DNA from 3 places in the Arvimicrobium flavum genome. Region 2 is predicted to be linked to each of the others. Evidence: predicted binding sites of a transcription regulator. Region 2 holds the regulator's gene; each other region holds the start of a gene.
What was found. The regulator PhoB, encoded in region 2, activates phosphate uptake and scavenging genes when phosphate is short. The targets are predictions, from matches to a motif close to TGTCATNNANCTGTCAT.
Positions count from the first base shown of each region.

Region 1: the regulator PhoB is predicted to act here: its motif matches at 1,363-1,379, upstream of PD284_RS15460 (HAD-IIA family hydrolase).
Region 3: the regulator PhoB is predicted to act here: its motif matches at 1,165-1,181, upstream of PD284_RS04370 (UDP-2,3-diacylglucosamine diphosphatase).

Region 1 is NZ_JAQGPN010000001.1:3,209,029-3,211,290, forward strand. Features, by position in the region: gene PD284_RS15455 (MurR/RpiR family transcriptional regulator) at 1-518, opposite strand, end outside; gene PD284_RS15460 (HAD-IIA family hydrolase) at 558-1,289, opposite strand; gene PD284_RS15465 (metallophosphoesterase family protein) at 1,426-2,262, shown strand, end outside.
Region 2 is NZ_JAQGPN010000001.1:1,538,286-1,540,547, reverse strand. Features, by position in the region: gene PD284_RS07620 (vanadium-dependent haloperoxidase) at 1-368, opposite strand, end outside; gene phoB (phosphate regulon transcriptional regulator PhoB) at 524-1,213, opposite strand; gene phoU (phosphate signaling complex protein PhoU) at 1,231-1,938, opposite strand; gene pstB (phosphate ABC transporter ATP-binding protein PstB) at 1,969-2,262, opposite strand, start outside.
Region 3 is NZ_JAQGPN010000001.1:886,933-889,194, forward strand. Features, by position in the region: gene PD284_RS04365 (BtaA family protein) at 1-274, opposite strand, end outside; gene PD284_RS04370 (UDP-2,3-diacylglucosamine diphosphatase) at 305-1,138, opposite strand; gene PD284_RS04375 (OmpA family protein) at 1,297-2,262, shown strand, end outside.

The DNA.
Region 1 (2,262 bases), 1.7 Mb from region 2:
GCCCGGGATTCGATGCCGATGCGCAGCAGGCGATAATTCATGTCCTCGGCGATGGTGGCGGCGCTGCCGATGCCGAACACTTCGACACGGCGCGCCTTACGGATCGCCTCTACCGCCTGCGCCACGGCCCGAACGTCCAGCGCCTTCTGCGTGTCCTGCAGCGCCTGTAGGTCGGAGCGGAAGATCTTTTCGATCACCGTCGCCGTGTCGTCGTCGGGGGCCAGGTCCTCGTGGATGAACTGGACCGGCTGCACCAGGTCGCGCGCAAGCGAGATCTTGATCTGCTGGAATCCCCGCGCTCCGAGCAACTGACATAGCCCGATGACGCTCCCCTCGCTCGCTTCCGCCCGCTCGGCGACTTCCGTTACCGACATGTGGACGACCTCGGCAGCGTGATCGGTTATGAAATCGGCTATGCGGCCGGCCGTCGGCGGGAGATCGCGACGGATCGCCCGGATCCTGTCCAGCACGCCTGCAACGCCCTGCCCCGTGTCAGTCTTCTCGCGATCCGCAACCATCTTTGCGCCCTCCACTCTGCCGTGCTCAGCGGTCCGGCTTCAAACCGCAACCTGCAGGAGTCGCGCTCTGCGTATCTCTCCGCGTTCCACCCGCAGAAACCGCATGCCGATCCTCCTCGATCCCAGCCCGCCGGTCTCCGGATTGTCGCCAATCATGAGAGCGTCCCGGGCAGCGATCCCCAGCCGGGCGCAGCCCATCTCGAACAGCGCCGGCTCAGGCTTTCCGATCACCCGGTACGGAATCGGCCCCACGCAGGCGAGGATCGCCGCCGCCAGTGCGCCAGTTTCCGGCACCGGCTCGCCATTGGCGCCCGGGTGGTTGCGATCGGGCGCAGCCACGAAGAGCTGAGCGCCGTCGCTGAGCGCCTCGGCGGCGGCGGCCAGTCTCGCATAGGAAAAATGGCGATCTCGGGCAACGAGCACGATGTCCGCACCCTGCACTTCGATGCGAAGGCCTCTGCGACGCGCATAGGTGCGCAGCGATGCGCTTCCCAACAGCAGAACGGACGCCCCCGGATACTCGGCGGCAATGGTGTCGATGGCCGCCGTGCCGGCCAGCAGCAGTTGATCCTTGTCGATGGCCAGGCCCATGCCGAGCAGCGTGCGGGCCAACTGGTCGGGCGTATGCTCGGCGTTATTCGAGACGATGACGAACCGGCCGCGCACCTGCTCAAGCAGCCACGTTGCATCCGGGAGCACAGTCCGGCCCGCGATCAGCGTTCCGTCCAGATCAATGAGATAGCCGTCGGCATCGAGGTCAGATTCAAGCAAGGCGGTATCCTCTTCGGGCGCCGATACCTGAATTGAGACAAGCTCAATGTCAACGAGATTGTTGTTGAGATGTTTTCATCATAGTGTCACAGAGCGGCGCTACCCCTCGGCGAACAACGTTTCCGTCAGGGCCGCCATGAAGATCGCCATCATTACCGACATCCATCACGGACCGCAGTCCCACACCAAGAAGCCGGGCTGGGACGGGCTGCCGTTGTTGGAGCGGTTCCTCGATCGAGCCAAGGCCGAGAAGGTCGATCTGGTGCTCGACCTGGGCGACCACATCTCCGACACCACTCACGAGGACGACTATCGCGTCGCCTCGGAAGTGGCGGCGGTCTTTGCCGGCTATGACGGCCCGCGCGTTCATGTGATGGGCAATCACGACGTCGCCAACCTTTCGTTGGCGGACAACGAGGCCATTTTCGGACAGTCCATGCAGAGCCGGGTCGTGGACCTCGGCGAAACGCGCCTGCTGGTATGGCAGCCCGGCGTCCAGCTCAGCCGGCAGACCGGTTTTCCGGCCGCCGCCCCGGCCCTCGGCTGGCTGGTCGATGCGCTGATGGAGGATGAGCGCCCGGCCATCATCGCCACCCATGTGCCGCTGTCCGGGCACTCCCAGATCGGCAACTACTACTTCCAGCGCAGCCCCCTTCACTCGAGCTATCCTGATCACGCGCAGGTGCGAGAGGCGGTCGAGGCCACCGGGCGCGCCGCGCTGTGGCTCTCCGGCCATGTGCATTGGAACACCGTGACCAACGTCCGCGGAATCCAGCACGTCACCGTTCAGTCGATGAGCGAGCGCTTCACGACCATGCCCGAACCGGCCGGCGCTTATGCCGACCTCGAAATCGGCAACGGCCAGTTCGCGATCACCGTGCATGGCGAGGACCCGTTCCATGCGAGGCTCCCGTTCCGCGCCTCGGGTATGCGTCCCTGGATGCGCCCGCTGGATAGACTGGAGGCGCCGTCC
Region 2 (2,262 bases):
AAGAGCTCGCGCACGGCATGCGCCATCGCCGCCTGGACCACCACGGCGTCCGCATAGGCCGCGCCGTTCTCCCGCGCCGGAACGGGCTGCAGCCCGTTTAGCTGGCCCGCCAGGGAGCGCAGTCCGGCCGAGCCGCCGGCGATCGCCTCGAAGGCGGTCACTCCGAGATAGGCGAGCGCCCGGCTGGCGACCGGGGGCGAATAGGTCGGCGTGTGCCGCACCAGTTCGAGGACGAGACGGTTCCAGGCGAAGATGATGGGCTGGGGCTGGGAAGCAGGGGGCGCAGCCATGGCGGCGGGGACACGCGCGGCCAGACACGCGATCGTCGCGACGATCGCCACCGCAACCGTTCGGCGCGTTACCTCCACGTGCACCCTCCCCCAGGTTCCCGTCGTACGAAGGCCTCAGGTAAGCATGCCGCACCCGCCTCGGACAAGGCGGTTGCGGCCACTGCGAACTCGCAGTTCGTCAGTTCCAGGATAGCTGTTTCTTGGGCAACTTTTCGCCCGAGGCCACCTACCCGCTACGCCTCGTTGATGGCGTAGCCGGCGCCGCGGATGGTACGGATGACGTCCGGCATGCGGCCATTGTTGACAGCCTTGCGCAGCCGCCCGACGTGAACGTCGACCGTCCGCTCATCGATGTAGATCGTTTCGCCCCAGACATTGTCGAGGAGCTGGCCACGGGAAAAGACGCGGCCGGGATGCTGCATCATGAATTCCAGCAGGCGGAACTCTGTCGGGCCGAGCTTGATCTCGGTCTTCTTGCGATAGACCCGATGGGATTCGCGGTCGAGCACGATGTCGCCGACCTTGAGCACGCTGGACAGCACCTCGGGCTTGGCGCGGCGCAGCAGCGCACGCACGCGCGCCACGAACTCGGGCGTTGAGAACGGCTTCACGAGGTAGTCGTCAGCGCCCGTCGAGAGGCCGCGCACGCGGTCGCTCTCCTCGCCGCGCGCCGTCAGCATGATGACCGGCAGCCGCTCCGTCTCCGGCCGCATCCGCAGGCGGCGACAGAGCTCGATGCCGGACACCGCCGGAATCATCCAGTCGAGCACCAGCAGGTCGGGCACGTTCTCCTGCAGGCGAAGCTCGGCTTCGTCGCCGCGGGTGACGACCTCGACCTGGTAGCCTTCGGCCTCCAGATTGTAGCGGAGGAGTTCGCACAGCGGCTCCTCGTCCTCCACCACCATGACCTTGGGAGCAATCATCGGCCTGTCCTGCAGCTTCAGTCGGCGAGAGCCGACGCCGACGTTTCGTCGAGCTTCGGCCGGTTGAGCGGCAACTGCCTGCCGGTGATCACGAAATAGGCGTTCTCGGCGATGTTGGTGACATGGTCGCCGATGCGCTCCAGGTTCTTGGCGCAGAACAGGAGGTGCGTGCAGGCCGTGATGTTGCGCGGGTCCTCCATCATGTAGGTCAGCAGCTCGCGGAACACCGCGGTATACTTGGCGTCGATCTGGCGGTCGTCGACGCGCAGTTGGACAAGCGCCTCGGCATCCTTGCCGACATAGTGTTCGATGACGCCTTCGACCTGCTCGAGCACCTGGGCGGCCATCAGCTCGATGCTGTTGGACGGCGCCTTGGGGATGGCCGTCATTCCGACCGCGCCGACGCGCTTGGCGATGTTCTTGGCGAGATCTCCGATGCGTTCGAGATCGGCCGCCATGCGGATGGCCCCGACCACGGCGCGCAGGTCCTGCGCCATAGGCTGGCGCAGGGCGATCAGCCTGATCGCACGGTCGTCCAGCTCGCGCTGCTTGGTGTCCATGATCGCGTCGTCGGAGACGACACGCTGCCCCAACGCCACGTCGGAGGCCAAGAGCGCGCGGGTCGCGGCCTGCACCATCCGGCCGGCATGCTCGCCCATGTCGCGGATGAGCTGATGGATATGCTTCAGGTCCTCGTCGAAGGAGGAGACGGTGTGCTCGCCCATGATGTCCTCGGCGTCTAGAGTCGCGTCCACTCAGCCGAAACGGCCGGTGATGTAGTCCTGCGTGCGCTTGTCGTCGGGGTTGGTGAACATCTTGTCCGTCGCCCCTTCCTCGACCAGGTAGCCGAGGTGGAACATCGCGGTGCGCTGCGACACGCGCGCGGCCTGCTGCATGGAGTGCGTCACGATGACGATCGTGTAGTTCTGGCGCAGCTCGTCGATGAGTTCCTCCACCTTCGCCGTGGCGATCGGATCGAGCGCGGAACACGGCTCGTCCATCAGGATCACCTCGGGACTGACGGCGATCGCGCGGGCGATGCAGAGGCG
Region 3 (2,262 bases), 650 kb from region 2:
TGCGGGCCGGGTCGGCCAGTAGATAGGAAATCGCGTTGCAGCCGCCCGACGCAATGGTGACGATGCGGTTGCCCGGCTCGATCGCCAGTGCCGCCATGTCGACCTCCGGGTCCTCCCAGATCTGGGCATAGACAAGGCCGCTGAACAGCTTGGCGAAGAGCCGTTCGCCGATGCCGGCCGGCGACAGGGCGGAGTTCCTGCGCACAGCCTGGCGCAGCCGCGCTGCCGCCTGCTTCCGCGTCGCCGATGGGGGCTGGGGCCATGTCGTCGAGATGGTGTTCACGGGGGTTCCTCCAACCGAGGTCTATGCTGCGCGGCGACGCCAGAGCGGGATTGCGGCCGCCCGCTGCCGGTTCAGTTCGCGGGAAACAGTCGACCACTCGATGATCTCGATGCGTCCGTCGAAATGCTCCACCGCCGCGGTGCAGCTTTCGACCCAGTCGCCGGTGTTGACATAGGCAAGGCCGCCGAAATCGCGGAGCGCGGCGCTGTGGATGTGCCCGCAAATCACGCCGTCGACGCCTTCGCGGCGGGCCTCGCCGGCCAGCGTCTCCTCGAACCTGCCGATGAAGTTGACCGCGTGCTTGACCTTGACCTTGGCCCAGGCCGACAGCGACCAGTAGGTGAAGCCGAGCCGGCGGCGCGCCACGTTGATGTGGGTGCTGAGCCAAAGCGCGATCTCGTAGGCCCAGTCGCCCAGATAGGCGAGCCACCGCGCATGGCGCACGACCACGTCGAAGACGTCGCCATGGATGACCAGATAGCGCTTGCCGTCCGCCGCGACGTGGATGTCGGTCTCGCGTATCTCGATGCCGCCGAAATTCATGCCGCAATATTCGCGCAGGAACTCGTCGTGGTTGCCCGGCACGTAGACGATCCGCGTGCCCTTGCGCGCCTTGCGCAGCAGCTTCTGCACCACGTCGTTGTGGGACTGCGGCCAGTACCAGCCGGAGCGAAGCCGCCATCCGTCGACGATGTCGCCGACCAGGTAGATCGTCTCGGCGTCGTGCTGCCTGAGGAACTCGAGCAGGGCCGCAACCTGCGCGCCCTTGGTGCCGAGATGCACGTCGGAAAGGAACAGGGTGCGGTACTTTCGCGTCCCGGTGTTCGTTCCTGAATCGGCTGGCGCGGCATTCATCATGCAGCGCCTTTGAGCAAACGTGCGTGACAGGCGGATGACGGGGACCGATGTGAGGTTTCACACTCGCAACATTGCTGCAGTTAAGCTATTCTCCTTGCGGCCATCGTCCGACGGCAGCGCTGGGCATGCGCCATACGCGACTTCGAGGTCGGAAAATGTCGGGCATCATGCATTCGCAGATCGCCTGGTGGGCGATCCTCCGCAGGTTTGCCACGCTAAGCGCGTTCGCGCTGGCGATGGGCGGCGCTCTTGTCTCAACTGCCGGCGCGGCATCGACATGGACGCTGGATCCTGCGCAGTCGACGCTCACCTACCAGTCGGTCAAGAAAAACACGATCGTCGAGACGAACACGATCCGGAACATCTCCGGCAGCATCGACACCGACGGATCGGCGACCATCACGCTTGATCTCAATTCGGTGGATACGGGCGTCGACATCCGCAACGTGCGGATGCGCTTCCTGTTCTTCGAGACCTTCGAGTTCCCCAACGCGACGATAACCGCCAAGGTAGACCCAGCGGCTTTCGCCGACCTGCCGCAGAAGCGCCGGATGGTGGTGCCGCTGCCGGTGAAGCTCTCGCTGCACGGCGTCGACAAGGAGATCACGGCGAACGTCGCGGTCACCATGCTCACGGACAACCTCGTGTCCGTCGCGTCTCACGCTCCGGTCGCCGTCAAGGTCGAGGATTTCGGCCTGCTGCCGGCGATCGAGAAGCTGGAACGTGCGGCCAATGTGACGAACATCGTGCCGACGGCCTCGGTATCGTTCGATTTCGTCTTCGGAACCGAGCCGGCGGCCAAGCCGGAGCTCGTCCAGGTCGCGGCGACGCAAACGACCGGACCGATCGCTACCGACGCGACCAAGACGGAGTATTCCCGCGAGGAATGCACCAACCGCTTTGACGTGCTGTCAAAGACGGGAGCCATCTATTTCCGTACCGGCAGCGCGCGGCTCGATCGGCAGAGCGACCACGTGCTCGGCAGCGTGCTGGACGTTGTGACCAAATGCCCCGCGCTGAAGGTCCAGGTGTCCGGGTTCACGGATTCCGACGGCTCCGACACCGAAAACCAGAACCTTTCGGAGCGGCGGGCCAATGCGGTGAGAGACTACATCCTCAAC